4 regions of the Pseudoalteromonas sp. SR41-4 genome follow, and region 4 is predicted to be linked to each of the others. Evidence: predicted binding sites of a transcription regulator. Region 4 holds the regulator's gene; each other region holds the start of a gene.

Region 1 (8,002 bases), on a different contig from region 4:
TTATTATACAAATTCCAGATACTTTGAAGGTAAAGCGATTGGTTGAGGGTGAGCTTCCTGCGGGTTGGAACGCATACCCGTATGCTGCGGATACTCAGTCAATTGGGAGTGACTATTTAATGTCCGAAGAGGCTGCTGTACTCCAAGTGCCGTCAAGTCTATGTCCAGAAGAATATAACTTTATTATCAATCCCCAACATTCCGATGCAAGTAAAATTAAATGCATTGACTGTTCTGACTTTGTTTACCCAAATCGTCTAGCTACTAAGCTGTAGTAAATAAATTATTGATTATAAGAAACACTTCTTTATGGTATCTACCTTATCGGCAGGTACCATTACCTCCACTGATGAAAAGTCGAATTTATGTAACGCAATAATACGATGCCTACCGTCACCAACATACGGCAATTTTTCTTCTGATAAATAAACCATTGGCATATCAATTTCACCGTTAGCAATTGCATTTTTAACTTTATCGTATCGTTCGGCGTGCAAGCTCAAAAAGTGCTCTTCATTAAACGCTATTAGCTTTTTTATACCAACGCTTATGGTCACCAGTTTAGAGCCACAAAATTTCTGATCTGTTTTGATGAACCTTAACTTAGTTGGTGGCTTATATTTGGAGCATATGGGAATTTCTTGTACAGAGTAAAAATTGAATTTTTCTATTCTAGTTCTTGCTAATCGCTCAGGGAACGAAGAAAACAAAGCTAAGTTTCTTGCCCTGGATTCTGGCGCTAAATATTTCGGGGCATCAACAGCGCCCTCACCAAAAATATCATCAATGGTTAAATTGCATTTAGTTACTGTCATACTAAAAGTTCCTTTTAAAGTTAACTACTCAAAAGCTTCATCAGGCATTGGCCAAACAAAAATTTGTTTCTTATGCTCAAACAAAGGGCATCTTTCAATAACCCCTTTATCGTAACCAGTTATAGCGCTCAATGCATTTTTGGGATTTGAATACACTTGAGCTGCTTCGGGGGTACTACCCCACCCTCGTTTATACTCACTGCCCATTGGCTCAGAGAAAGCTAAATATTCATCTGTGTCTGTTTTATTGACAACAAACACACATAACACAACGCCTGTTGAAAGCCCTATTCGCTTTAGTTCGGCTCGGGTTGGGACACGTACATCAACATTTGACTTTTTCTTTCCGTAAATAGTCACGAATTTATCCATTGTTTGCGTGAAAATCTAAGCTATATAAAAAACTAATTAGAGTAAACAAGCATATTCAATAACCTTTAGCACGCGCATAGCTATTTGAAAGCGGCTCTAAATTATTTCCATCAATGACTTTAGAGCCTTTTAACTCAGACATATCAATAAACGCTGGTCTATTACTACTGTAGTAGTCAACGTCTGCTCGTAACCTGTCTATATTTAATATACCTCTTTTAAGTGCTTGAGTGCATCCTCTTTCAAAACTATCAAACTCCGCACTATCTTCACTGTAGGGGTTTTTAGAGTAATTGCCTGACTTTAATCCATCATCAAATGACATAAAACCACCGTTAACTGTTTTTTTACACAGTGTAGCTTATCTAGTGTTTTTCCTACACTTTAAAAAGCGGTAACAACGTTAATTATTAATTGCTTGTTTTGGTTTTGTATAACTTTTAGTTACCTTAATTTTGAATGAGTAGCGCAATTTATGATAGATGCTAACTTGGATAAAAATTATTATTAGGGTGCATAATAAAATGTCCAAAGTTAGTAAAACAATTTCTACATTAAGAGATTTGTATTTGAGGGGCTACGTACCCCAAGTAGGTATAAGCGGCAAGGACTCCTTTTGTGTAGCGCACTGTGCTGCGGAAGCGCTAAAGCAGGCGGTGTTGGTTAATCCTAATGTTGGGCCACTACATGTTACTACGGTTGATACAACAATAGACAATTTTGAAATAATGGATTTTCTAAAAGATTGTCATTTAGCTTTAGAGTCGTACGGGGAAGAGTTCAACTTACCAATTGTATCAACTTTTATACAGCCTAAGACGCAATCAAGGCCTCTCGTTCAGTATATCGGTCGCGGCCTTTTGTTAAGAACAATGAATAATCAGGTTGGCAGACGGCAATGCACATCAGATTGGAAAATAACCCCCTTAATCGATTTTACTAAGCAACTGAAATCTAAGTATCAAACAGATAAAATATTAAATCTGTCAGGCTCCCGCTCCTCGGAATCCAAAGCACGAGCGGTAGCGCTTGACCTACGAAATGAAACAATTGACGTAGTTACATTAACAGATATGGGCTACAAACTTGCGCCGATAAAAGATTGGACGATAAATGATGTTTGGCAGCTTATTAATAAAATTGAAAATGGTGATGTTGAATCTTTTGGTGAAGATCTAACGGCTAATTTAAGAATGCATTATAGCGCAGGAAATTCGGGAACTTGTGATCTACTTGTAGGTAACTCAACTGTAAATAATAAGCCGTGTTCGTCCAGATTTGGCTGTACTTTGTGTAGTCTTGTTAAAGAAGATTTAAGCTTAAAAAATCAAATTCAAACCTCTAATAAACAATACGGGTATATGTCAGGAATTTTAGAGTTGAGAAATTATATGTTTAATACTCTTAATGATTTAGAGCTAACTCGTGCTAGATATAGTAAGAAATTACTAAACAATAAATTTATTAAACTCTCTTTTAATGACTACTCAATTGAATACCGTATGAAATTGCTGCAATTCACATTAACATTAGATGCACTAGAAATTGAAAGAGCGGAGGAAGCAGGCGAAGACCCTAAGTTTCAGCTGATAGATTACCCTAGCATTGTTGCAATTCAATTTTACTTTGCAAGAGAAGGTGGTGAAAATTGGCCTGGTCAGGCAATCAAAGCTTGGCATGATGTGCACACATTGGGTAATCGTTACGGTATACCTAAAACTGAGTATGTTGAACCTAAAGCAGCAGCGATCGGTGACAGTGAGCGCTACTTTGATATTGCAGACGCAATCGATAATATCGGCGCAGTAGGTTTGGTTACTGATGAGGAGGAAAACTTACTCCAAAGCCCTCATCGCGTATCCAGTGCTTATGACTCTTTTTTAACGCTACCTTTTGATAACGTAAAGAAGTTCACTATTGGAGAGAACGGGAAAGCTTGGGAATATGTTGAGGAAATTTTTCCATTATATTTAGATAATAATGCACTTAAAACTGGAGTCTGCCCAACTATAATATTAAAGGATATGATAAACCTTGGTGTTATACAGATGCCTCAAAGTCAGCTTTACCGGCTTCATAACCAGTGTAAAATAGCTCAACTGGTAAATTATTTAACCGCAAATAGTATTAAAGCTGAGGACTATTACTTGCAATTCCCAACAAAAGTAAATGATGTGGATTCATTGCCCAGTCAAAACGATGATAAACCTCAGTTATGTTTATTTTAAAGCAGTGCACTGCAGAGTTCTCACCCTTGTATGAGGGGGTTTTATGCAGGGTTTGACTTTTAGAGTTGAAATATTATATTGCATGGGAATATGGCTCTTAAGTGTAATTTATGGTACTTAAAAACAGACCAGTGAAGCGACTGTTAAGGGAGCAACCTAAAGGTGAAGGAAAACCGAGGTTGCATTATGATAGTAATAGTAGCTCTACATTACACTTCCTTGGTCTGCACTTTAAATTTACCGTTGTACATTGAGTTAGACTTGAAGAAGCACATATAACGAGGAGTAATTTTTATGGGTACGCAATTAAATCAACTTAGCGAAGATCTTCATGAGAAGAACCAAGCATCTAATTATTTTAAATTCGAGATTGGGCTTTCAGGTACCGGATTACCGACCGCGCAATGGCTTATGAACGTCACTTCACAATCAGACATTCGATCGGTCATTAGCGTGATAGTAAAAGGCATGTTTGATACTGAGGATAACGATCAAATTTCAGGACGGTATCTCAAGGTCCGTGGAAAAGACGGTTCAATTCAGTGGGCTTCTAAGAAAATATCTAGTGATAGACCTGATATATTAACTTGCGCCCTTCCATTACCGTTTAGTGAGGATTAGATGTAGGAGTAACTGTTGCACCTAATTTTAAGCTCAGTGAACATAATGCCGGTACAACTGCGGTTTCAGCAACTGGCGGTACTTTTCTAGTTGCTGGAATATTTCAGATTTTTAAAGGGAATCAACTTAACATTGAAGTACGAGGTACAGGCACCCAAAGCTCTGTGATACCGTTCAAAACATTTGCTTTAATGTGAATGGTGAGTACTTATAGAAGATTAAACGTATTGGGGAAATATCTATATCATTCAGTTTTGGAAATACTTAGGGTGGCTCTGGCGCGGCCTGCGAAGACAAATAAAGCGCCAAAGCCAAAGGTGACATTTTAATCTGTAATGCATTCTTCCTCAAGAAAGTGCAAACTATCTTCTACATTTAGTACAAAATATTCATGAGTTTTGGGTCTATAAAAACCATCAAAATCAATTTTTCCAGCATTCTGGATTTGAACAAGGTCTTTATGAAATTCAGAGTGTGACCATGCCCTACCATAAATTTTAAATAATATTTCAACGTGGTTCCCCGGAAAACTTAGCATTTTTAGGGTTGTGCTTGGTTGAGTTTTAAAAACAATCGGTTCATGATTCGGTATGTTGCTGCAACCAAAGTTAGCATATCTCTTAGCATCAAGTTGATTATCACTAAGCCACAACGTCCCTTTTACTGGTTTACCAGGTTTATGCGCACCACCGTGGTATAAATACAAGGGTAGTTGACCATCGTGCATTGTAAGCATTGAAAAGTGCTCATATAACCGTTCATTAATACGTATGGGTTCAGGCAGTGATAGGACCTCTTCTTTTGAGTTAATTTCTTCAACATGCTCACCATCAGTTGGCCGATTTTCAAATAATTCTTTCAAAAGCTTTAGTAACATTGGTATTCTCCTGCAGCCAATTCGACACTTACTATTACTTAGCAAGTGCTACCGGTAATTCATTGAAGTTGGTTGTGTAGCTATTTGGTGCCAGGTCGTCTCTTGGCTTCCAACTTTGCTTGAAACCCTGCACGCCAAACCTAATGACATTGTTGCCAAACTTACTATTTATTTCATCACTTACCGTAGTCATTTTATTAACGGTGAAATCACCAGAATCATTAAACAAATTTAGTTGAATATTGTCATTCTTTGATAATAACTGATTGAAGATAACGCCAACTTTTTTGAACTGATAGCCCTCCTGGTAAATCTTTTCTAAAGCAAACATTGCGTATCTAATTAATACGTCCGAATCTGCGCAATGAAAAGGCAACTTCACTTCAATGCTTTTACGTAACTGTGGCTGAGACAGCCTAAACACATCCGTTGAAACAAATATTGTCATGCTATTGGTGAACAACTCAAACCGCCGTAATTTACCCGCTCCAGTAGAAACGTGTGAAGACAGCGCACTTTTAAGCTCATTTAAATCTGTAACAAGCTTACCCATGCTTCTAGAAACACAAATGCTATCACGGCCTTCGTTAAGATCCTTTAGCTGCACTGCATTTATACCGTTGAGCTCTTGTATAGTACGTGATAAAACGACACCAAACTTTTGTTTCGCCTCTACAACATTAAAATTTTTTAATTCCAAACCGGTATTAACACCCAGCAAAGTAAGCTTTCCCGCCGTTTTTGAACCGACTCCCCATATATCGCTTGCTTTGACTCTTTTAAGTACCCAATCAACCTTTTCAGGGGTATCGAGCACAGCTACACTATTGGTTTTGGCTTTCCATGCATTAAGTTTAGCTGCATGAGAAGCAAGTTTAGCAAGTGTTTTTGTGTGCGCGACACCGACACCCACACCAATGCCCAAGTTCTTAGCTAACGTATTTTTAATATGTAAAGCGTATGATTTAGGATTTGGTGCCATGGCCGTGTCAATACGGCCAAAGCTTTCATCAATTGAGTAGCGGTGGCAGTCAAATAGTAATTCTTCTAGTTCTGTGTGAAAACGATTGCTCATATCTCCAAACAAAGTAAAATTACTGCCCCACACATGACCATTGCTGTTTTGAATTAATTCTTTGATTCTAAAGTGGGGCTCACCCATTTTTACACCTAGCGCTTTCATGGGTTGATTTCGCGCTATAACATTGCCTTGGTTTGAACTTAACACACCAAGCGGCGTGGTATTAATATCGTATTGCGGATTAAATAGCTGAATAAATGAAACATATGCAGCGTTAATATCACAGAGAACCCACATCAAAAAATGCTTATAGCGCTAGTGACAACGCCCCATATAACATTTTCATCCCAATTATTCTCATCATCAAATTCGACCACGATTGGCTCGTACTCTGTATTCGAGCTTTGAAATATAGCCCTGTTGTTTTCGGGCTCTAACTTTAAACGCTTAACAACAAACTCGTTATCAAGTGTTGCAAGAACGACTTTACCGGAAGTGGCCTTTAGAGATTTATCGACGATAATGATTGCCCCATCCTGAATGTCTGGAACCATGCTATCGCCAGCGACTTTAAACAGAAATGAACTGTTCGGCCGCGCCATTAACAGCATATCAAGACTAATAGGTTGAGTTAAACAATCTTCCGCTGGGTTTGGAAAGCCTGCTGAGGGTTTAAATTCAGAAAGTGAAAATACGTTGAGAGACTTGATGATAGGCGTTGGCTGCATACACAAAACCACTGGTTGAATATACAGTTATTTTATGGCCAACAATTAATACATGCAAGCTTTGTTTTTACGTTACACTTTGATTAATTATTCTAGCTAATTGAGGCGTTATGCGAATACCAAAATCCTATGGTGTCTACTCTACTAAAATAGCTCATGTAGAATTTTCATTGATAGCTCATGAGGCGTATGGGCTAATACTCCTTAGTGACAATTTTAGCTGTAAGGCTGAGTTGTTACATAGCTCAATAGTACAACTCCAAGAAGGCTGGTGTTTAACCCGGTTTAAAGACGAGAATGTTTTAAACATCGCTTCATTTACGGAGACCGAATTCAACCAACTACAAAGTGAGTTTGGTATTAATCGTTATAAAAATTCGTTCGAGGCGCCATTTACTAATAAATATGGCTCTCGTAAAATAAACTTTATGACTGCGCTTTCAAGGTGGTCAAAGAAAAACACCACAATAGCTAAGCGCATAAAAGCCAGCCCACATATGGATGTGAGTATTTATGATTATTTAAATCAAAAAACTTAACCCGCTGATCACACATCATCCCAGCTTGCCTTGTTTTCGCTCTCTTTTTGCGTGTTAGCATCCAAAGGGCGTATTCTAGTAGGGGCATATAAAATAGCATTAATGGCACAATTCTTAACTGTTTGAGCCGAATATTGCTCTCTATATCCCTTAATTACATCAACATGAGCCAAGTTTGCTTTGTAGTAAACTGTAAAATCTGGGCAGTCCAGATAGTGCATTTCGCTTGGGCAATTAAGCATGGCCACTTCATCATGCCTTGATGAGCCTTTAGATGTTACAAAATAGCTATGTGTACCTATGTCAAAATTTCTGCAATTAATCGTAAAGTATGCAGTGTTCTTTTCAACATTAATTGGACTTAACTCTATTAATTTATGTTTAATTACATCATTCACACCAAATTTCAAAGTTGGTATGTCAGTAGTAGTGTTTAAAGGGGATGCCATATAAGCGCCCAAAGCAATAGCGGCAAATATAGCCAGCGCAGCAGCTCGCTTAAGCATATCCTCTTGACGCTCTAATTTATGATTATCCATCTAATGCGCTCTCACAAAAAATAAAAGGCTATTATCACAAGTTATATAAAAAAAATTAAAATTTAGAGCGCATGAATAGTGCCCTTGTAAATAAGGGCGATAACACCAACGATCATTCAAAAATCATTCGTTTTCTTTATACTATTGAAGTTGCAACTTTGTTGATTGAACTCTTTAAGGTAAGCTCTTGATTTGGCGTAGTTTTGATATCTTATTAAAATAGGCTTGGCATTAGCAAATGTGGATAAAAAAACAGTTGAAA
Region 2 (8,002 bases), on a different contig from region 4:
ATCCACAGTAAAAATATCAACACTCTTTAAACTATCGTGCCTCAAAGTATTTAGAGCTGTTCTTATGCCAAAGTCAGGTAAAAAACGATCTTGATCCAACATAAATCGTCCATAGCCAAATGTATACGCCACGACTCGGTCATTAACTTCTATTAGTAAAACCGCCGAGCTTGACCTATTTGATAATTCCAAATTTCCAGTAATACCAGAATTAATAAATGGTGTCCAAGTAGGTTGTTTTTCTTCTGTAGCTTTTACATATAACCGACCAGATAAGTTTTCACTACCACTTAATTCGAAGTTTTGATAATTTCCAGAAGATAGGAAGTTTTCAAGATCATCGTATTCAGTATCAGGTTTTGATAAAAAAGCTTTAAGGCTTACATATGGTTTTTCAACACTCAATTTAGATCCCTCTAATGTAAAACTCGAAATTTGATAGGAAGCATCACAACTTTACCAGAGGGTACTTTCCCTAATTTAGCGCGAAAACGTCCTTATTTTGTGAACTCATATAAATAGCAAATAGTGTAAGTTATTACCAGCTATAAACATTATGCTTTCTGTAACTTATATATAAGAAAAGTTTCCTCTTATTCTTACTAGGTTAATGACTATATCTCGCTCTAAGCCGAACTTCGTCAAAGTGCCATTTGCGGACATTGGTAACGCTTTATTATAAGCAAACACGATAGATGTATTCACTAAAAATCCGCTCTACTTCTTCCCTTATTGGAGTAAAGAAAAACTTTTTTCCAAGTAAAACTAAACATTGGTTTTCAGTGTCAATTAATTTGAATATTTTTCCAACTGCTTCTGTAGTGGTCAACTAATTTTGGCCACAGTTTTAAAATTTTGGTATATAACCTCAGATTCATTTGGCGCTACAGCCTAAAGCACTTTGTGAACATACAGCCCGCAATATCGCTTCTTTATTAGTGCCCTAATATCATCAAGAGAAGTTAAAGCGCGAATATCATCCATTGTGATAACAATAACTCTTATTCCATCTTGCAAGGCGCTAGTTAAAATCCCTACTGCCCCAGGATCGGTGCCATCACCTCTCACAAAACCGCCAGTAACTCCGTTGGCTGCTACAAAAATTCCAGTAGTTAGTGCACGCCTTCTTACTTTGTTTACGAAGTTATCTAATACTGGGGCGCCAACTGTAGCACTCCAATTTTTACATTCAACCAGTATGATTGAATCCCATGGGCGTAATATTTCTTCAGTTTGAGCGTTCCAAAGTACTATGTCTATTTCTTCAGAAGGCATCCGAATATCATGCTCAGTAACATCCACACCATCTAGGTGTTCAAACATATATATCGACAAAAGCTCGAAGGACTGACCTTTCTGCTGATTTGTGGTCGCTGCATCAACTTGAGTAATTAAGGCTCTAAAATGATTAATATCAAACATCTCTAGAACTCCTGACCGTAAAGGAGCTCTCTAACTTTTGATTTCACGAGAAATAGTAAGTCACTAGGATTTCTTACGTTTATAAGATCGTCTCGATCCAACGCGATAGCGTTGATACCCTCTTCAACACGAAACCTATTAAGTAAATTTTTAGTCCTTTTATCATTTAATCCAGTAGTTGCTAGAATAAGCCCTTTAATTCCTGACTTTTTACTCATATGGAGGAACTGATGGAGCATTGAGCTATTCATTGATCCAATAGCTTTAATTTCTACTGCTATTGGATTTCCTAAAATGGACAGCTCTGAGTCTTCTTGTGAGTTCCAAATTACAAGATCAAACCCCCGATCTCTTCTGCTATCAGACTCAATAACTTCCCAGCCTTCGATGCCCGCCGCGATCTCTGCAAACCACCTCTCAAACAATCGGCCTCTTCTAGAACCCTCCGCGGCAAACAAATCACGAAAATTCCTAGACGAGCTAAAGTCCAGAGATACAGAATATTGCTTTTGCTCACTTCTAGGACCGAGATAACCAGATTTTTTTCTAGTCGCATCTTCGATAGCTTCTTTGAGTTGAAACATAAAATTGTTATTAAAAAGGCTACGTTGAGATGTACTTAAAATACGCTGCCCTCGGATCTCTGGAGGTAGAGAGTATTCGTGGTCGGTAACGATAACTACAGGCTTTCTGGCCCCATGTGCAAGCCCTATTTGATAATAGAGGCTATCATTTTTATGATTCACGAAAGCAATCAACACATCACATAGATTGATTAATCCCCAAATAGCTCCCGAGATGGTCTCTTGAAGTTGAAAGTCTTCAATTGTTTCGATTTCATACCCTTCAATTTCAGAGATATGCTTGAGTGCATTTTTTAGCTCGTCTGCTTCATAAGAAAAGCTATTCAAAATTCCAATTCTTTTCATTCTTCACTCATATATTTCGAATAATATCTGTGAGCCGCTCAAAGGGCATAACGCAGCGATCATGCACCTGTCACTTGAATTGCTTTGTTATATTCATTTTCAGTCTCAATAATGTACATCGCCCAAAGATATAGCGCTCTTGACGTCTTATTCCGATAAACTTGACTATTGAGACCATCAAGTATGCTACTAATATGATTTTTAAAGCTTCTAGATTTTATACTTGGATCTTGAGCTAAAGCATCATAAGCAACGCTAATTTTTTCCATTTTTTTAGCGCAGTTGGCAATAATAATCTTTCTCTCTATAGCAGTACTACGCTGTGCTTTTTCTCCAAAATCAGTAAGTGTTAATGAATCAGTAGAATATATAAGTAAACCAAGCGATTTTGAATCGTATAGTAACTTCTGTTCCCTTTTAGACTTGTTTAAAACATAGTTATTATTAACAGAAACAACGAATTCTTCCAGATCAGAGGGATGCATCTGGGGAGTATATGACAGAGCATTTTTTGCCCGCCTCATCATTGCTGCACTTACATTCGGTATCTCAACATCAGCAAAATCTAACCAGCTTAAAAATGTCTGACCATATGCTTCAAGTGTTTTGTTTGCAAATTTTGTTGATTGAATTTTAGTGTCAATAATATTCGAAAGATCTGATAAATTAATTTCACGGCCTTGAATCTTTCTTAATTCAAGCGTAAATGAGTGTTTCTCCAATTTATCGTGAATATAGTCTTGGAAATAGTTTTTGTTGATATCAGAATTATCGACCCTTACTGAATATATTCCTTCTTTATAATTGACTAGCCCTATACTTCGCAGCTCTCTTAGCTTATTTAAAGCCGCCCCCTCTGCGCCTGAACTTGTATTCTTATCCATAAACTCTTCAATGCTAAGGTTTTCTCCATGAGCAAATGCTAGAAATGCTTCATAAACCGAATTTACGGGTTGCCTTATTAAATACGTCTCTCCAATAGGGGGGATTTTATCTTGCACAAGATAATCTCTAAATATGTCCCAATAAATGTTATACTTAGTACCACTTTTAATTACAAAACGTTTGTGTATCAAATGCTGAACGGTTTCGCTCTTTACTACCTCATCAAGCTCAGTTATATCAAGTGCTTGATCATCAAATGCACGCTTTGCGATAAAGCGCAAAGCTTTAACTTCATCCGTACTCAGCTCTTCTAAGTCCGATTGAAAGAGGCTTTCAACGTGGAAATCTTGTTCATATAAATCATCAACCTTAAGACCTTGTGTAACTTTCTTCTTAATATGAATGCAGAGTTTTTTAACTAACCAAGGATATCCTTGAGAGTTATCAACAACCTTTCTTACAAAGTCTATATCAAACTTTTCTGAGATATCCTTTTCAAGCTGTTTGATTATTGACTTACTCTCAGACGAGTCAAACTCATCAAGCGTTATTTTAAATGCATGATCTCGCGATTGCTGCCATAAATGATAAGCTTCATTTTCTATCGGTATATTAACTTCAGATTTCCATGAGAAACCTAAAATGATATTTGACTTTAGGTTATTAATATCCAAAAGAAACTTATAAAAGCTTTTGAACACCCCTTCTTTTCTAAAAACATCTTCAAACTGGTCAAAAATCAATACCAATACCCTTGATTCATTTTCCAACCACTCAGCTAATTCTTGAGAAAGTTTATCGCCAAGAATATCAAAAGCAGATGGGATTTTTATATCTGAGTATTTTTCTGGTATAAATTTCTCTTTTACAGCTTTATTAATAATTAATTCATATGCTAGCGGAAGAAAATTATTTGAATTTGCACTTCTTGAATCAATAACTGAACTCAAATATTTTTTCCTATAATGTTGATTTCTGCAACGCTCTCTCAAATCACTCATTAAGGAGCTTTTCCCCCAGCCCGACTTCCCATCTATATAAAATACACGTTTACCTATCTCATCATTTTTTACGTCATTTAAAAACCCAAATATCTTGTCTTTTTGCCTCTTTCTACCAACAAAGTATTTTAATGATGCAGGCTTATAATCATCCCAACTATCTGAACTTTGAATTTCAGTTACAGTTTCCATATCTGGAATTTCAAGGTTCCTAGAAACGATTTCATTTTTTTCATTCGACAGGGGTCTCGGCTGGTAAACTTCGAGAGATTGTATTTCGTCGATATAATCTTGAATTTCGTGAACCAAGGCATCGTCTTCAAGCCCAGATAAGTCATTCCCGTGTAAAACAGAAAAGTGTGTAGGAACGGTTCCGGAAGATAGAATTGGAACCCAGTAAATACCTTTGTAACTGTAAAGAAGGATTACTTTAGAAACATTAAGTGTCTTTTCATTTAGAACAAAATCGGCTACTGAACCAGAAGCAACAAGTAGTTCGATTACTTTTTCAGCGTTCCAGAAATAAAGATTTTTATATCTATCGTCAGCTTGAATTTCTTTAATTAACCCACCAACTTGTCGTTCAAAGCTTCGCGTATATAAAAAATACCCGAAATCAAACTTGTCAAAACTAGCGCTAAATACAAATTTTTTAATTTCGTCACTGCTGAGGCTTTGTTTAGCTTTGCACTCTACCAAGCACCGTTCATTAGAACGATCCATGTGCTCACAATGAAGGTCAAACTCTCTACCAGTAAACTGAATATTACCAGAAACTTTGTACCTTTGTGTAGTAAATATGGTGTTCGCGAGTTTTTCAAAAAACGCGCCTCTTTCATGGCCTTTATTCTCTTCTGTAGGCCAAATTACAATTTCTTTTAACATTTCATGTCCATATTTAATATGCCTTAAAAAATATAGTGCCCAAAGCAGCAAGCACCGCTTTTTGGCGTCCGCTGCCTTTGTTTGTTAGTGACAACCTTAGTCACGAAAAAATGACTCTTTGGAGTGAGCATCTGCGGAAGCTTGCCCTTCACAGCTTTCACAGTATTTTCCGTCATTTTGATAATACTCCACTAGATCATCGTCATCTAAGATATTTTGGCACTCTCTCGGAGCTTCTTCAAACTCATGGTTATAGCCGGAGCATTGAACATCCTCAATTAAATGGCGGATGCAATTATCAAAATGATACTTTTGATTACTGGATAGCTTGTCGTATCCATTACCGATAGCGTATTTAGCAATACCAACAACCGTATTTTCATCAGCGCCATTATCTTGTGCAGATGATTCTAAAACTTCTACTTGGTTATCAACTATTTCATTCAGGGCATTTAAGTTCATAAACTCTCCTTTTTATGATGTTGGTCAGACTAGAAAGACCACTAAAATTTAATAATGCGCTCATCGCAGATTTTTGCTGACTTAACGCTTATTTATCTACTTTTAACAAATTACCTAAGGTATTACTATGACTAAGTTTTCTAAACTATAAAGTAGAGTTAAATAAAACAATATGCGCGCGCCGGTCATTTTCATAAATATATAAGAAAAAAGCAGTTTGACCAATCAATTAACTACGATATTTAGCAATTCACAATGTCCGGTTATCGCTCAAACTTGCCTTAAAAATTCTGAGTACTAAATTTGCAACATCCTGAATAAGTGTCGATCACTATATATGCTGTATTAAATACAAAAAAAGATATATTATCGATTTAGAGCTTGTGGGTTTAATTTTTTCAAGTTCAGCCTGTTTGTAACTCAACACGCGAATTCCACCCTTTATGAGAAAAACCCAAATAGGGAACTAAATTACCACACCTACAGCCCTTGCCACACATAACTCTCTATTCCAGATGTGTGATAAACAATTCCAGAGCAACGTGCAAAAGAACAATAAATTTAAAAATCGTTCAAAAAGATAGCAAAAAACACTTGCACACGAACACTGTATAAACTACTGTATATAAGTACTGTATAAACAACCAGTGAGTGAAACTTATGTTACAGCCAATTACCATCAGAACAGTTAAAAGCTATCAACAAGATAATTTAAGCGCATCAGTAAATTTGATTCAGATAGAAGATGAGATCTCTGCAACTTTTGAACTTCTAAAGGTGTTACACCATTACAATAATAAAAACGCATGGACGTTACTGATTGCACCGGATCACGTACCAAGTAAAGCTTTACTTGATTCATGTTCTATTGATACCAGTAAACTATTAGTGATTAGGCAAAAGCATCTGGTTAATTTAGAGTATGTACTAAATTCAGCACTACATAACGGTAACTTTGCAGCGGTGATCACCTGGACAGACATTGTGAAAGACAATCAAATAGCTAACCTGTCATTAAAGTTAGACCAAGCGAGTGCAAAACTATACTGTTTTACTAAAACCCAACAAGCTACAGAGATAGCATTAGCACAATAAGCTGTTAAAATGCCGTTTTTTAATAAAGCGTATTTTAATTATGACCTCACTCACTGACAGTCTTTGCTTATGTGGCAGCGAACAAAGCTATAGCGATTGCTGTGAAAAATTGCACTCAGGCAATATACAAGCAACAAGCCCAGAGCAACTAATGCGCTCTCGCTTTGTTGCTTATGCTTTAAAAAATGCTAAGTATATTTACCAAACTTATGCACAAGAAAAACAAGCAGCAAACCCAATCAAAGAAATTGCTGATTTTGCTAATAGTTGCCGCTTTATAAAATTAGCCGTGATCAGTGCAGACCAGCAAGAATACACTGGTTGTGTTGAATTTTGTGTTAGCTATTTTTATCAAAACTTGTTTTGCCAACTACATGAAAAATCAAGCTTCATAAAAGAAGATGGGCAGTGGCGTTATCTCGATGGTGATATCTTCCCTGTTGCAGATATAAAAATTAGCCGCAATGATGAATGCCCGTGTGGTAGCGGTAAAAAATATAAAAAATGCCACAGCGTATAGCACTTTCTTAGAGTGTAGTTTTTACCGTAAGTATTTTATAAATAATCATAAATTCAAAAAAATCGCGACCCAACGTGGTCTGTCTAAGTGCGATTAACTCTTTGTTGCTTAACCTAAATTTTGGTTAATGTGTTTTCTAACGCATTGATTTAAAGCACTAATATTACTTTTACTCTCCAGCCGAAATTTTCAGGGAAAATAAGGCGAATTTACGCGTCAATAGCATGCCTATTACAAGTAAATTTAACGCAGTTAACATTGAAAAATAGCCGCTGGAGATGGATTTATTATCCGAAGCTCAGATTACTTCCGCCAGTAGAATAACGCGGTAGCAGTTATCGATCCAACTAGGTTACAAACCTCTTGTCATGATTAAATCACTCCTAGATTAAACAAATTTTAATTCTGAAAGGTCAACATGCTCTAGTACTTCACAACAACACCTATAAACAACTAACTCATCCATAAAACATATATATACTGCGTTAGAACCAGCCCCGTAGCATGCTAAGATCTAGTCATATCAAAAAACAATAAAGGAACAAATGTTAAATAAATTTCAAGTATCAAAAAAACACTATAATAAAAACTAGAAAATAAATCGTTATTATTTTTATATTTTTTTAAAATAATTAAAACAAAGCCTAACCTATTGATTTTAATTAAATATATTTATTTAAAACGCATAAAAACAAAACTAAATAATGAAATTAAAACTAATCAATCAGTAATTAGCATTGCAGAAAGTCATATTTAGCGCAATAATGCCACCGGTAGCACTGCAGTGCAAGCATAGATAGGAC
Region 3 (8,002 bases), on a different contig from region 4:
GGCCAAAAGTTGCAACTAGTGTATCGATTCAGCTCAGTACTGACAACGCTATTGCTGTGAATTAGCAACAAAAAACGTTGAAGAGCAGGCTGACATCATTTTTATAACCTTATTAGTCAATCTTAACGCAACTATTTAAGACTGGGCTGTTAAGGTAAATACATGCTGCGGTGCTTATTTATAAACAAAAACTGTGTAAAACACCCCGTTTATTCACTCTTAATGAATAAACAAGCATAATTGACTGCAAGCATGGTCAATGCAACAGTTTAACTAATCTATAAAAAAAACACTCAAACAAATAAAACATCACAAATTCAACAAATTAATATATTACCGTGAACTTTATGAACAAAAATAAAGCGTTCATAAAAATCTTGCTATTAGTTTTTTTTATCTGAAAATTAAATTTTTCTAGTTTGAACAAAAACCAACTATTGCGTATTATTCTCCCATACCGAGCTAGCGCAGCAATGAATACTTCATTCAGCCCAGTTCTTTGCAATATGATTCTGATTTTTCGTATTGCTATGCTTAAAGTCTTCTTGATAAAACTTGATGAATTTAAGCAGTGTTACTTAGATTACTTCCTTCAACTTGTTGTTTGCCCGCATTTTATGCGGGCTTTTTTTTGCCTGCAAATCACGCACAGCACTACCTCGCTATGGCGCATACAATATCGTTTACAAACTTAACAGCATGTGAATTGTATTAGCCCAAATAACTACATAATCTAAACTTTAAGTAATATGCTAATCACGCGATTAACTTAAACACAGCAAAATAGACATTTGAATAGTGGCTAAAAGAACAGTATAGAAGATGTGTGAGGTGGGTTTGCAGCCATACGCACGCATACAGCTACAATAAATGTACTTTATTCTTGTTTGGGTAATAAGCCAAAGTGATGATAGGCGTTATCAGACACAATACGCCCTCTTGGCGTACGTTGGATAAATCCTTGCTGGATGAGGTAAGGCTCGATCACATCTTCAATGGTTTCTTTTTCTTCACCGATAGCGGCGGCTAAGTTGTCTAACCCTACCGGACCCCCCATAAACTTTTCAATGATCGCGAGTAAATATTTACGGTCCATATAATCAAAGCCGCTTTTATCGACATCAATCATATTAAGTGCCAGCTCTGCTACTTCGGCATTTACAGTACCGTCTGATTTAACTTGCGTGTAATCTCGTACCCGGCGTAATAATCGATTAGCGATACGTGGCGTACCACGAGAGCGTTTAGCAATTTCAATGGCACCTTCATCACACATGGCTAAATTTAAATAATGAGCAGAACGCCCCACTATAGTCGATAAATCTGCCACCGAATAAAACTCTAAACGCTGCACAATACCAAAACGGTCTCTAAGTGGTGAGGTTAACGAGCCTGCGCGAGTGGTTGCGCCAATTAAGGTAAAAGCGGGTAAATCGAGCTTAATGGAACGAGCTGCGGGCCCTTCACCAATCATTAAATCGAGTTGATAATCTTCCATTGCAGGATAGAGTATTTCTTCAACTTGCGGGCTTAGCCTATGTATTTCATCAATAAAAAGTACATCGCCTTCTTCTAAATTGGTCAGTAGTGCGGCTAAATCACCGGCTTTTTCAAGCACTGGGCCCGAGGTTGTTTTAATACTGACATTCAGCTCATTGGCAACAATGTTTGCTAGTGTGGTTTTCCCCAAACCCGGCGGACCAAATATTAATAAATGATCAAGCGCTTCACCCCGACTACGTGCAGCTTCTATAAATATTTCCATTTGCTGTTTAACATGGGGCTGACCAGTATAATCGGCTAATAGTTTTGGTCTAATCGCGCGATCGACTACATCTTCATTACTTTGTTCAGTCGCATCTATTAAACGATCCGCTTCAATCATGGTTTACTCACAACATTGATTTTAGAGATTCTTTGATCAGAACCTCTGTAGACATACCAGGCTTGGCCACTGATTTTACTGTTTTTTGTGCTTGCGCCAATTTATAACCTAATGACACTAACGCAGAGATTGCATCATCTGCCGCATTATTAGCAATAAGTGCGTCAGAGGCGGGCTCTATAACTGCATTATCACTAAATGGCGTGAATAAGTCATTACCCCAATCTTTTAATCGGTCTTTCATTTCAAGTACCAGGCGCTCTGCGGTTTTTTTACCTACACCTGGCAGTTTCACTAAACTGGTGGCATCTTCGTTATTCACACAGCTAACAAATTGCTTAGCCGACATCCCTGAAAGTATTGCTAATCCGAGCTTTGGCCCAACGCCATTGGCTTTTAATAGCTCTCTAAATAATGCTCGCTCAATTTTATTATTAAAGCCAAATAATAACTGGGCGTCTTCTCTTACTACAAAATGAGTATACACAATGGCATTTTCGCCAATGTTTGGTAAATCATAAAAACACGTCATCGGCATGTTAACTTCGTAACCAACACCGCTTACTTCAAGCAAAATTTCTGGCGGTTGTTTTTCTACTAAGATGCCATTTAAGCGACCTATCATGTTATTTCCTTAATCGTCCTCTAACGGTTTTACTGGCACTGCCCGCTAGTTTTATTAAATTTTGATCGGAATGAGCATGGCATATCGCAATGGCTAATGCATCGGCTGCATCCGCTTGCGGTGTGCCTGGTAATTTTAAAATATTTTTAACCATATGCTGCACTTGCGATTTATCGGCACCACCGTGCCCTACCACCGCTTGTTTAATTTGCCGCGCCGAGTATTCAAACACCGGTAACTCAGCCATTGCCGCACCAACAATTGCAGCACCTCTGGCTTGGCCTAATTTAAGAGCTGAATCAGGATTATGCGCCATAAATACTTTTTCAATGGCAAAATGATCGGGAGAGAATTGTTCGATTAGTTGACTGATCCCCTGATAAATCATTTTTAATCGAATAGGAAACTCGTGATCGGCCAGTTTTATACAACCGCTTCCTAAATAAGTAAATTTAGCACCTTGATGGGCAATCACCCCATAACCGGTTAATCGTGAGCCAGGATCAATCCCTAAAATAATAGCCAATACTTGCCCAATCAGTGTAAATAGTTAAGTACGCTAATAATGCCAGAGCACTGTATAAATTACCAGTGCATTATTGGCATAAAAAAAGCCCGTAAAAACGGGCTTGTTCAATCGCTAACCTTTTAGGCTAAAGAGCGCAGTAACCCTTGGGTATTTTTACGCATGGTTCTAGCTATCATAAAGTAGCCCAGTGACGCCACAAACACACCACCCACTAATGGCCCTATTAACCAAATGTGTGGGTGTAACTTACCAGCTAAATCAAACATCTCACGTTGCACTATTAATAAAGCCACATCACTGACCAGCGCAGCGACAAAACCAGCAGCGCTGCCCAACAATAAAAACTCATATAAAGTGGCATTTTTTATTAGCCGCCCTTTGGCGCCTAAGGTACGCAATATGACAATTTCCTGCATCCGTTCACCAAGGCTTGCTTGCACTTGCGAAATTAAAACCAAGCCACCACACATCACCACTATCGCCAGTACAAATCCAATTGCTAATGACACTTGCGAAATAGTAGAGCGTATTTGTTTGACAAAGCTGTCAACGTCGATGGCGTTGATTGTCGGGTAGGCACGTAGTAGCTCACTAAAATTGCGTTTTTGATCGGCTTCGATACGCACCGATGAAATATACGTCGCAGGAAAATCAGCCAATACATCAGGGCTTAATATAATAAAGAAATTAGGCTTCAAAGTAGCCCAATTAACTTTACGAACACTGGTGATTTTGGCATCAAATGACTGGGCGCCAATCAAAAATGTTAGCGTATCACCCAGTTTCACATCTAAGCGTTCTAGCATAGATTCTTCGATCGATGCTTCAGCGGTGGCATTGTCGCCAAACCACTGCCCGTCTATGATCTCATTTTGCACAGGGACTTGCTCTAACCATGTAAGATTTAGCTCTCGACCAATACCTGCGCGTGCTTCTTCGTCTTTCTTCTCGTTGTCTTGCAATGAGACTTCGCGAGCAACTAATTCACCGTTAACAGCGTTTACGCGACCACGAATAGTCGGGTAAAACTCAGATACTTGAATATTTTTTTGCTCTAAAAAGCTTGTTACGTCTGGCAATTCAGTTTCGGTTATATTGACTAAAAAAGCATTCGGCGCGTCGCTTGGAAGTTGCGATTGCCAATCTGCGATCATATCGTTTTTCAGCACCACTAAAAATAACAATAGCTTTATTGCCAACGAAAAACTGATCAACTGTACCGCATTAGCATTGGCACGTTTTTGCAACGAAGCAATCGCTAATGACCAACTATTCCCCGGGCGCAATCCTAGTTTACGTCCGCTGCCAAAAATTAACCGCGATAATACAAACAGTATTGCAATCAAAATTAAAGTAGAGACAAACAAAATAGCGGTAATTTTAAGGTTATTACTAAACAACCACATTAATAAAAAGACCGTTAAGCCCGACATCGCTAAATGCACTTTACTTACTAATAGCTTATCGCCTAAGTTACGGCGTAATACCCTAAGCGGTGGAATATCAAATAAATCTAATAACGGCTTGATTGAAAACATCACCGCACAGATAACGCCAGTACTAATCGCCACAAACCACGGTTTTATACCCGCTGCAGGAAGAGTATTGTTCATTGATTTAGCTAAATAACTAGTGGCTATCTCTTGTAAACCATAGCCAATGGCTAAGCCAAGTATGACCGACAAAGCACACACCAGTGATAAATGCAGTAAGTAAATTTTGCGAATTGTCGATCGGCTACCACCTAAGGTTTTCATCATCGCAACTGGGTCATATTGGCGTTCGCAATAACGCTTTGCAGACACGGCAATCGCCACCGCCGCTAAAATAATACCCAATAACCCCGCTAATAATAAAAAGCTTTCAGCGCGGTTTAAGCTATTTGCAATCGGCGATTGTCTGTCTTTAACACCATACCATTGCTGATTTTCTTTCATTTGTGGTTTTAACCAGCTATAAAAGTCAGTAAGGTTACTCTCATCCCCTGCATACAACTGGCGGTAAAAAACACGGCTGCCCGGCTGGATCACTTCAGTTTTTTCTACATCTTGGTTATTTAACAACACACGACGACTACTTGAAAAAATATTAAATGGCGCATCTGGCTCTTCCACCAATACTTTTTCAATATTAAATTGCGCAGCGCCTAGCTCAACCGTATCACCTACTTTTACATTTAGTGCATAAAATACCGATTCACTAAACCACACATTACCAACAGTTGGCCCTTGCGTGGCCACATCAACCTCGCCGGTTAAGCTGCTTTTAACTTTTAGTTCGCCCTTAAGTGGGTAATGCTCCGACACCGCTTTTACTGAGCTTAATTGCATTTCGTCATTAGCAAACAGCATAGTATCAAAGTAAGTGAGCTGTGCGGTTTGTAAGTTGTATTCGCCTGCTGTTGTTAAATATTCACCGGGTAATTCATGGTTGCTTGCCAGCACGCGATCAGCGGCAATAAAGGCACTGCTTTTTTGCGCTATGCTTTGCCCTATGCGATCAGTCACCATAGAAAGCGTTAATACTGTTAATACTGCCAACGCTATGGCCGCACAAATCACCGTGAGTTCACCACGGCGAAATTCACGGCTAAATAATTTTAATGCTAATTTAACCCACATTCGCCACAGCCTCATTGGTATTTTTAACTAATTGACCCGCTTCAATTTGTAACACATGCTGGCACTTTGCTGCTAACGCCTCGTCATGTGTGACTAAAATCAACGTCGTGCCATGAAGCTGATTAAGCTCGAATAACAGTGACTCAATTAACTTACCATTTTTGCTATCAAGATTTGCTGATGGCTCATCAGCGAATAAAATCTTTGGTGTGCCAATAAATGCACGAGCAATCGCTACACGCTGCTGTTCACCACCAGACAATTGCGACGGATAATGCTCAATTCGATGACTTAAACCTACTTTTTCCAGTAGATCGAGTGCTTGTTGCTTGGCATTTTTTTCACCAGCAAGCTCTGCCGGTAACATCACATTCTCAAGTGCTGTTAAACTCTGTACCAACATAAATGATTGAAATACAAAACCGACTTTTGCAGCTCTTAATGCCGCACGCGCTTCTTCATCAAGTTCATGCAGCGGCTCACCATCTAAATAAATTGATCCCTGAGTCGATTGGTCAAGCCCTGCGAGCAAACTTAATAAAGTTGATTTACCTGAACCTGAGGTACCAACTACAGCAACTGAGTCTCCAGACTTGACATTAAAGGTGATGTCACTGAGGATGGGCAAATCCCCTTCAAGGGTATTAACCGTTTTAGAAAGACCTTTAACCTGAATGATATTTAATTGAGATAGCGCTGACATATGATGTATTCAATCCTACGTTTTATTTTCGTTTTACTATTAGTAATCAAACCACTTAGTGCGGCAGCTGACAACACAATTTTAATTTTAGGTGATAGTTTAAGCGCCGCCTACGGCTTAAAACAAGAGCAAGGCTGGGTTAAACTGTTACAAGATAAGTACGACAACGAGCAAGCACCAATCCAACTTATCAATGCCAGTATCAGTGGCGAAACCACCGGTGGCGCACTGCGTCGTTTAGACGCCCTACTTAATGAGTTTCAACCGAGCCATGTACTTATAGAGCTTGGTGGTAACGACGGCCTGCGTGGCTTTCCAATTAAACGCCTAAAAGAAAACCTAGCCAGTTTAGTGAGCAAGAGCAAACAAGCTGATGCCAAAGTAGCGATTATGGAAGTACACATCCCGCCTAACTATGGGCCACGTTATACCGGATTATTTACCGCTAGTTTTGCTGAGGTTGCTGGTGCCACAAACAGCCATTTAATGCCATTTTTTATCTTGAATGTCGCTGCTGATAATAGCCTGATGCAAAACGACAACATACACCCTAACAAAACTGCTCAACCTATACTACGAGATGTGATGTATAAATCGATCAATGACTGGATAAATAACTAAACATCCTCATAAAATGATTTATTTCACTCAGTACGTGTAATAAATGTTCAAACAAACAAAAGCTTATTGATTTTTGAAAAAATATACGTACTATTGCTTGCAACGTCGGTATGTAGCGCAGCTTGGTAGCGCACTGTCATGGGGTGGCAGGGGTCGAGAGTTCGAATCTCTCCATACCGACCATTTAACTGCCAAACCCTATAAAAATCAATCTCCGCTCAGGTTTTAAATAAATCATCCAAAATACGTTGTTATTTGCGCTTTACACACCACTGTATTTTCAAGCTTCGCGAGCATTCTTACTCTTGCACCATTCACTAAACATAAATTGGGTGCGATATGTCCGATATCAGCATCGATGATCACTGGGAATAAACATTCGCCGAGCGCTAGCGTAAGTGCTTGGTAGTAATCTATAGTTTGCTCAGGGGCGCTGATCACCCCACTTCTTCCGATAATCAACCCATTAATATCGCTAAAAACATTATTCAATTTAAGTGCTATTAAAAACCGTGCTAATGCACTGGGGTGAAGTTCAGCATTTTCTAAATATAAAACCAGTCCATGCGATGCATATTGCTTTTTAAATTCATCCAAGGCTAAAAATGGTGACGCAAGTAATAAACCGAGCGTATCTAAACACCCGCCAAATAACCGCCCAGATAGTTCCACTTCGCGATTATCTTTGACATTTAAGCAGCGCCATTGGCTCGGTTGCGTGAGTGAAAATAGTGCGTCGGGTGTCTGGGCATAATTAATCGCATCACTTTGATAAAATTGTGCCGGTGTTTGTGTAAACTCACCGCCTGCGGCTAATTCAAGCGTTTTAAATACTTGTAAGCAGTGAGTATCTTCCTCGCTTGGGTGCAATTGCATTAGGTTAGTACAATGTAATGTGGTCCATCCACATTTGGCCGTTAAAGTACAAGCGAGTGTACTAATGTCAGAAAATCCAACGAGCCATTTAGGCCGCGCTTTTTTAATTGCATTAAAATCCAGATATGGCAGTACTTCCATG
Region 4 (8,002 bases):
CGTTTATTACAAAGCGTCGTCCTAGGGTGTCAGGCGTCAGTCCATGAATAGCTTGTGGTTTTAACACATCGCCTTGTAAGGTAAGCAGTGCAATAGCGTCACTGGGTATTACTTGCTTGATACACTGAATTAACTGCTGAAAAGGCTGCTTTTGGTCGCTCACTTTAGCAAGCACAAGGGCGACATTAAGTAAGCTTTGTTTATCTGCCATGTCAAAATGACTCAAATGTGTTTTTATCTTATTTAAAGGTGAGTCATAAAGACTTTTTTGTCAATAGTAAAATAGTTAATATGTTGAATAATAAGCAGTTTAAATCTTGGCTCGGCTTGTGCAGTAGCGTGTTATAAATACCTAGATAGATAAGTCTAATACGCTGATGCGAGCAATCAATTTAACCGAACCAATGCCCAAAAAAGTGCGTTTTTATCAAGTCAGTCAATGGCCGTTATGGATGTTAGCATTTCGGCCCTACTTTTTAGGAGCTGGCTTGTTGGCCGTTTTGTCGATTAGTTATTGGTTACTCATTTTAACAGGCCATGCCAGATGGCAATTGACTATGCCAGCAACACTTTGGCATGCCCATGAAATGATGTTTGGCTTTGCAGGCGCTGTAGCTGTGGGGTTTTTATTAACCGCAGCACAAACTTGGACCGGGGTTGCGAGTATTAATGGTCGTAAATTGATGTTGCTAACCCTAGTGTGGCTAGCAGCTCGTGTTGCGTTTTTTATTACCAGTGCAGGTATTGAAAACTTTAGTTTATATGCGGTGTTATTGTTCCAATTGCTTTGGTGGTTAGGTGCAGTTATGGCGCTGGCTAATATGCTCCTTAAAGCTGGCAATAAAAATAACTACCAATTTTTACCGATGCTAAGCGCATTGTGTGTGCTCAATATTATTTATTTATGCTTAGCAATACAACAAAACATGCTACTTGCATTGGCAGTCGCCGATACCGCAGTACTAGTAATGACCTTACTTGTCGGTGTGGTGGCTGGGCGGGTATTACCTTTTTTTACTGCTCGTGGTCTTGGTTTAGCGGAGCAAGTGCGTACTCCACGTTTAGATAAAGTGCTGCTTTACAGCTCATTGTTTGCTGTCGCGCTTTATTTTATCAGCCAATTATTTATAGCAAGCGTTAATCCTGGTTGGGCATTGGCTGTTGTTGCTGTAGTGCATTTAAGTCGCTCATTGTTGTGGTGGAATAATCAAATGCTCAAAGTACCACTGTTATGGTCGTTGCACTTCTCTTATCTAGCTCTTGGGCTTGGTTTAGTATTGCTTGCGCTGAGTTTTTACAGCTCGGTTATTTTGTTTAAAGACGCGCTGCATATGATCACTATAGGTACGATTGGCATGATGATCTTAGCGATGATGACGCGGGTATCTCATGGTCATACTGGCCGCCCTTTAACTATTCCTCACTTTATGGCTGTGGCGTTTGCTTTAGTGTTTATTGCAGCAATTATTCGTTCGTTATTACCTGTTGTTATTGGGCCACACATCGCATGGCAGCTGAGTGCTGTACTGTGGATCGTGGCATTTTTATTGTTCTTATTCCACTGTATTCCTATTTTAACGCGGCGTCGTGTTGATGGGCGTCGTGGTTAAAGGAAGTTGTATGTTATCTGATAAAACCATTGAAATAGTAAAAAGCACAGCGCCTTTATTGGCGCAGGCGGGCACCGTTGTCACGGAGCATTTTTATAACCGGCTGTTTAGTCATAACCCTGAGCTGCAGGATATTTTTAATATGGCCAATCAACGTAGTGGCCGTCAGCAATTTGCATTATTTAATGCACTGGCCGCTTATGCGCAAAATATTGATAATTTAGCCGTATTAAAAGAAGCGCTGGCGCGTATTAATCACAAACATGCCAGCATGCATATTTTACCTGAGCATTATCCGATTGTGGGAGGTCATTTAATAGGTACTTTAAAAGAGCTGCTTCCTGAACAGTTTACTGCTGAAGTTGAATATGCATGGCGCGAGGCGTACGCTCTACTTGCTGATATTTGTATTACCGAAGAAGCGGCGCTATACGAGCACAGTAAAAATAACCACGGTGGCTGGGCGGGTACTAGAGCATTTGTTATTGCTAAAAAACAGCCTGAATCAGAGTTAGTAACCAGTTTTACTTTAGTGCCAGTCGATGGTAAAGCGGTAATGACTCATAAACCAGGGCAGTATCTAGGCATTAAAGTGAAACCCGATGATGCGCAATACAGTGAAATTCGTCAGTATTCAATTTCCCAACAAAGCAATGGTGAGAACTACCGCATTAGCGTGAAAAAAGAGTTATTGCCAGCAGCGGGGATTGTATCTAATTATTTGCACTCACTTGATGTGGGCAGCGTTGTGGAGCTTTATCCACCGGCTGGCGACTTCTTTTTACGCGCAAATAAAAAACCTGTGGTATTAATTTCTGCGGGCGTTGGTCAAACACCGATGCTGGCAATGTTACAAACATTATTATGTGATACATCGAATCAAGCGGTCACCTATTTACACGCCTGTGAAAATATCCTGCAGCATTCATTTAGTCAGTTTTTGGCGGAGCAAGCCGCGGCGCATACTCGATTAAATTACTACACTTGGTTTAATCAAGGTGGCGAGGGAGCTGAGTTTACTGGATTGATGAATGTCAGTGCTGTTGCTGAGCAGCTTCCGCTTGAAGAAGGTGACTTCTACATCTGTGGCCCTACGGGGTTTATGGCTGCAATTAAACAGCAATTACTCGTATTAGGAGTCGCTGCTGAGCGTATTCACTACGAGGTGTTTGGCCCACATCAAGATATTTAATGACGAAACTAAATGTAGGTTTTAAGTGAAAAGGCGCGAAATGCGCCTTTTTTATGGTTTTGGCTACTTAAAGTACAGCATTGCTATTTTTCGCTGCTAAAGCTTGGTTTTGCCATGCGGTAAATAATTTTTGTTGCTTGTCGGAAATTTTTAAACCATAGGTTTTTTGCATATAAAAATAAGCATCGGCAATGCGTTTTCGTGCATAAAAGGGCGGCTCTACCACACGCTGTTTAAAATCTACCTTTACTTGGCAGCGACCATATTGGCTTGCATTACCTGCAATCATGCCAAAGCTGTAATTAGAGCGGTCTGCGTTTATTTCACCAATTGCCGGAGCGAGATTATTTATATCAGCTTCCATTTTCCGAAATTGCGCACTGACTTTAATGCAATTTTTTCGGCCGCCCTCTTGCCAGCATTGTAGCTGGTGACCAAATTCCCATGCAGACACAATATGTTCCCACTCAATCCGAGTTGCGCGCGCATTTGGTTTGCCTGAACGAGTAACCGCATTGCGAGGCACATAACCACATGCATTTGGGTCGGGCACCAGTTTTTTACCTTGGCGTTTAATATTACAGCCACAATAGAGGCTGGTGGCGTTATCAGGAAGGGTTTCGATGAGGTGTTTTTTTGCGCTGTAAAAACTGGTGAATTGTTCTGCATAAAGGTTAAAACTCACACAACACAATACCAGCGCAATAATTAAATGCGGCATATCCAATCACTTTAGTGAACTACAGGAAGCGCTAGTTTAGAGCGATTATTCAAAAAGTAAATCGCTTAACTGTGTGATGTAGTGGGAATTTCAACTCATCTACAAGGTAAGGTTAGCTACTTGGGCGACGGGAAGTACGTTTTCTAAAACGGATATTCTGTAGTAATAAAATAAAGCCAGTTAAACAAAACAATATGCTACTGGCTGCAAAACTAATTAATAATGGGTTATTAAAATCTTCACGTTGATCATAGTCCATTATGTGTAACATCCAGAAAAAATCGAAAATTCGCCAAATTGTGCTGCGAACAGTAATAACTTGGCCACTATCAGCGGATAAATATAGTGTGGTGTTAAACGTATCGTCAAAATTTACTTGCCAAATATTTTCTTTAAAGCCAACTTCGCGAGTACCTTTAGCTAGTTTGATCGCGTCTGTTACTTGCGCATTAATTAATAGATGAGCTTGGGCATTGGCAATAATTTGCGCTTTACTCGGTGCTACCAAAGGACTGCCAGTAACTCCGTTAAAGCTGTACTCACCGTTACTGTTGCTCACAATAATGGTAGGGATTGTTAAAAAGTGACTATAACTAATTTGTCTTGGCTGAGTAATTTGTGCAACGATATTATCAACTGAGGCTAGATAATCAGCTTGTTTGAATGGGTTATTTAATTGCCGCGCAGCTAAATGTTTACCGTGAACTTTTTCAAGCGGTATAGCACTCATAATTAAACCACCGAGTAACCATGCAAAAATTTGTAGCGCTAATAAGTAACCTAACCATTTGTGAAACTTACGCGCATGTTTAAAAATGCGTTTATCCATAGTGACTACCTGTTTGTTATTAGTGCGGTATTCTATAAATTATATTGAGTTTGCCAATGTGGCAAATTGTCGCATCAACAAAATAAAACTAGCTACTCTAGATTTGGTATATACGCAAAATTAGGTTAAAGTTTGCGTTGTTATTAACGCAGGGTAAAAATGAAACAATGTCGGAAATTCAATTTTTAAATGTAGATCTAGAGCTTGAATCAAAGCAAGATATTAGTTTGTTAGTTGCAGACTTAAAAAAAAGTGCTGTGGTTTTGCATTACGATAAAGATGAGTACCGTCAACTAGCACGTATTGAGTCTAATGAAGACGTTATCTCACCAGATAAAGCGATTAACCACTTATGTGAGTTAATTGAATCTTGCTCACGCAATGCATTAAAGCAGTGGTTATCATGCTCAAAGCGCACCTTTGATATTGGCTTTGAATCAGGCACTTCGCCAAAATGCTTTAATCAAGCGCTCAGTGCCGATACTTTATTGCGTATTTCTGCTATTGGCGCAGGTATTGAAATTACAATTTATCCACTTTCAAGTTAGCCTTTTCGCTCTACAATTGCTGCGGTCATTCTTGATACGCAGCACAGTTCTCCACGACTATTGGTGATTTTTATTTCCCATACGGATGTACGCTTGCCTAAGTGTAGTGGTGTTGCTATCGCGGTTAATAAACCATTACGTGATGCTTTTAGATGATTGGCATTGATCTCCTGGCCAACACAATAAAACTTTGTAAAATCAACAGCAAAGTTTGCAGCATAACTCGCCACCGTTTCTGCAAGTACAACATTTGCGCCGCCATGCACCATACCCATAGGGTTATGATGAGCTGGGATCGCGGGCATCGTTGCTACTAAATAATCATCGCCTATTTCACTTATTTCAATGCCCATGGTTTTCATCAATGTGCCTTGACCACTTATGCCGTCATCAAGTTGCTTACATTGTGCTAGGGTGATCGGTTGATACCAAATACTCATCTGTCTACCTCACTAAGTTATTTACTAAATCAGTCTACACTTTTAAACATTTTCCTACAGTTAAGATCATAAAAATAGATAAAATGTACCTATATTATCTAACTGTTAATGGATCTTAAGGATGAAAGTAAAGGTATTTGGATGTGGTGCAATATTATTGATGAGCCTTGTTGCTCAGCCGCAGGCTGTTGCTAGTACCCAACATCAACTCGATATTGGTTTTACCGATTTAGCTGGTTTAGATGAATCTTTTTTAGGCGCACGATACCGATATTTTGCGCAAGATCTTGAATCTTTGACTGGTCCATACGAGCTAAAAGCGTATTTAAATCAAGTCAATAATTATGCTATTGGTGGGTTTGCTAATGATGATTTTAGCTATTTAAATGCCGATGCTGCCATCTATGGTCCCGCAGGATTAGTTATTAGTGCCAGCGCGCAGCGCCTCTGTGAGGATAATAGCTATTGGCAAAATACTGATTATTTAGTGAGTGCCGCTGTTGGTAAGCAAATGAATGAACAGTTACAACTAGGGTTCAATGTATATTACAGTCGCTTAGAGCGCCATGATATGTGGTTTGGCAAAGATAATGAAAGAGTCGCGGTTGAATGGACTTATGCACCTTATGTTCGTTGGACAAATATAGTTAGCAATCAAGGTTGGGATTTAGAGCTAAAGCAATTGGCAGGGCGTTATCGTTATGTGCAGGGGCAGGCGGTTTATTATGTAAATCAAGCATGGTCAGTGGGAGTCGTTGCCAATATTCGGAATCAGAAAAATCTAAAAGACAACTATGAACTGCAAACGCAATATTGGTTTAATCAACATGTAGCATTAAAGTTTGGTCTTGGATCTGCGCTTGATTCTGGAAGTGGTTTAAATAGTATGAGCTTGTTATTAACGGCGCGATTTTAAGCCAATTTATATTTGCGATTTTCAGATAACTGTATATACTCACAGTTAAATGTACTGTATGGAAAACCAGTTGTATGCGCCCATTAACGAATCGCCAAGCTCAAATTCTCGAACTTATTAAAGTTTTTATTAAAGATACCGGTATGCCGCCAACCCGTGCTGAGATTGCGCAAACGTTAGGTTTTAAAAGTGCTAATGCAGCGGAAGAACATTTAAAGGCATTAGCGAAAAAGGGCGTTATTAAAATGAAGCCCGGTGCTAGTCGAGGTATTCAGTTAGTTGAAGAGGATGAGCCGGAACAACTTGGTTTACCTCTAATAGGCAGAGTTGCCGCTGGTGAGCCTATTTTGGCAGAGCAGCATGTTGAAAGTCATTGCAAAATAGATCCACTCTTGTTTAAACCGGCTGCTGATTTTTTACTGCGTGTGCAAGGCATGAGTATGAAAGACATTGGTATTATGGATGGCGATTTATTGGCAGTACACAGCACTCAAGTTGCTGAAAATGGCCAAGTGGTGGTTGCCCGTGTTGATGACGATGTAACAGTAAAACGCCTTGAAAAAGCAGGTAAAAAAGTTTTTTTACATGCTGAAAACGATGAATTTTCACCGATTGAAGTGGATCTTGAACATGAATCTTTCAATATTGAAGGGTTAGCTGTTGGGGTGATCCGCAACGCTGATTGGATGTAAATTTTTTGATCTGTATTTTGCACCAAATTGGTGAAGTTTGGTGCATTTAATTTTTTACCGCTTTAATGGCTAGATTTTATACTTAGCTATAGCGTCCTAAGCCCTATCAAATCTACTTGTCAGCTACTTTTAGCCCTCTAATATTATCCCTAATTACAAAATAACGCGCTGATTTTTAGCTGTTATTTATGCACCAAAAAAGAATTTAATTGCTCTTAAAACTTGCTAATTGTTCATTTTTTAACTAATTGGTTAATACACTGTGTTAACAGCTACTTTAAAAGTCTAACAATTTTGCTCAATAGCATAATTTAGGGTTGCGTTAATATTCAGTAACAATAAAAAATAACGAATTGGCGCGAATAAAGCTGTGCCGCCTTTTCGCTTTGCGTTTTGCAATAGCATTTAAAGGAGCCGTCACATGGGTAAATTGAGCTCTACCTTGTGGCTTATATTGTTTGTTCTACCGCAGCAAGTATTGGCTAATAGCCAGTTTAATATGCGTAAGGGCGTAACAGATATAAGTAATGATGTTTATCAGCTGCACATGACAATATTTATTATATGTTGTGTGATTGGGGTCATCGTGTTCGCCGTCATGTTTTGGGCACTGATCCACCACCGTAAATCTAAAGGGGCAAAACCAGCCCAATTTCATGAAAGTACTAAAGTTGAAATCCTTTGGACGGCAATCCCGTTTGTGATTTTAATTGGTATGGCAATTCCTGCGACAAAAACTTTGATTGCAATGGAAGATGCTAGTAAAGCTGATCTCACGATTAAAATTACTGGTTCTCAATGGAAATGGCATTATGAGTACATGGGTGAAGATGTTGAGTTTTATTCAATGCTTGCTACACCTCAAGATGAAATAACTAATCTTGCAAATAAAAACCCTAATTACCTGCTTGAAGTTGATAAACCTTTGGTGTTGCCAATTAATCAAAAAGTACGATTTTTAATGACCTCAGACGACGTTATTCATTCTTGGTGGGTGCCTGATTTTGCAGTGAAAAAAGATGCTAACCCTGGGTTTATCAATGAAACTTGGACC

The links. Region 4 encodes LexA, which represses DNA repair genes until DNA is damaged. Its sites were predicted from a motif close to TACTGTATNNNNATACAGTA; they were not measured.
Positions count from the first base shown of each region.
Region 1: H5180_RS21735 (LexA family transcriptional regulator) is a predicted target of LexA. The motif match lies at 6,672-6,691, and genes of this name have one in related genera.
Region 2: H5180_RS11065 (SulA-like leucine-rich domain-containing protein) is a predicted target of LexA. The motif match lies at 6,215-6,234, and genes of this name have one in related genera.
Region 3: ruvC (crossover junction endodeoxyribonuclease RuvC) is a predicted target of LexA. The motif match lies at 3,085-3,104, and genes of this name have one in related genera.

Region 1 is NZ_JACJEI010000043.1:9,742-17,743, forward strand. Features, by position in the region: gene H5180_RS21695 (RES family NAD+ phosphorylase) at 1-275, shown strand, start outside; gene H5180_RS21700 (hypothetical protein) at 291-815, opposite strand; gene H5180_RS21705 (hypothetical protein) at 840-1,175, opposite strand; gene H5180_RS21710 (hypothetical protein) at 1,243-1,512, opposite strand; gene H5180_RS21715 (phosphoadenosine phosphosulfate reductase family protein) at 1,712-3,415, shown strand; gene H5180_RS21720 (hypothetical protein) at 3,710-4,036, shown strand; gene H5180_RS21725 (hypothetical protein) at 4,362-4,913, opposite strand; gene H5180_RS21730 (Y-family DNA polymerase) at 4,948-6,231, opposite strand; gene H5180_RS21735 (LexA family transcriptional regulator) at 6,231-6,662, opposite strand; gene H5180_RS21740 (hypothetical protein) at 6,773-7,201, shown strand; gene H5180_RS21745 (hypothetical protein) at 7,210-7,740, opposite strand.
Region 2 is NZ_JACJEI010000011.1:116,453-124,454, forward strand. Features, by position in the region: gene H5180_RS11040 (DUF6119 family protein) at 1-405, opposite strand, end outside; gene H5180_RS11045 (restriction endonuclease) at 892-1,422, opposite strand; gene H5180_RS11050 (restriction endonuclease) at 1,425-2,351, opposite strand; gene H5180_RS11055 (restriction endonuclease) at 2,411-5,122, opposite strand; gene H5180_RS11060 (hypothetical protein) at 5,219-5,584, opposite strand; gene H5180_RS11065 (SulA-like leucine-rich domain-containing protein) at 6,245-6,679, shown strand; gene H5180_RS11070 (YchJ family protein) at 6,720-7,199, shown strand.
Region 3 is NZ_JACJEI010000002.1:124,238-132,239, reverse strand. Features, by position in the region: gene ruvB (Holliday junction branch migration DNA helicase RuvB) at 878-1,885, opposite strand; gene ruvA (Holliday junction branch migration protein RuvA) at 1,893-2,510, opposite strand; gene ruvC (crossover junction endodeoxyribonuclease RuvC) at 2,512-3,036, opposite strand; gene H5180_RS02210 (ABC transporter permease) at 3,159-5,660, opposite strand; gene H5180_RS02205 (ABC transporter ATP-binding protein) at 5,650-6,363, opposite strand; gene H5180_RS02200 (arylesterase) at 6,364-6,984, shown strand; tRNA gene H5180_RS02195 (tRNA-Pro) at 7,091-7,167, shown strand; gene H5180_RS02190 (S66 peptidase family protein) at 7,219-8,002, opposite strand, start outside.
Region 4 is NZ_JACJEI010000007.1:106,785-114,786, forward strand. Features, by position in the region: gene norR (nitric oxide reductase transcriptional regulator NorR) at 1-211, opposite strand, end outside; gene H5180_RS07770 (NnrS family protein) at 378-1,610, shown strand; gene hmpA (NO-inducible flavohemoprotein) at 1,621-2,802, shown strand; gene H5180_RS07780 (endonuclease) at 2,870-3,523, opposite strand; gene H5180_RS07785 (hypothetical protein) at 3,636-4,352, opposite strand; gene H5180_RS07790 (hypothetical protein) at 4,520-4,900, shown strand; gene H5180_RS07795 (PaaI family thioesterase) at 4,897-5,340, opposite strand; gene H5180_RS07800 (hypothetical protein) at 5,462-6,256, shown strand; gene lexA (transcriptional repressor LexA) at 6,331-6,948, shown strand; gene coxB (cytochrome c oxidase subunit II) at 7,370-8,002, shown strand, end outside.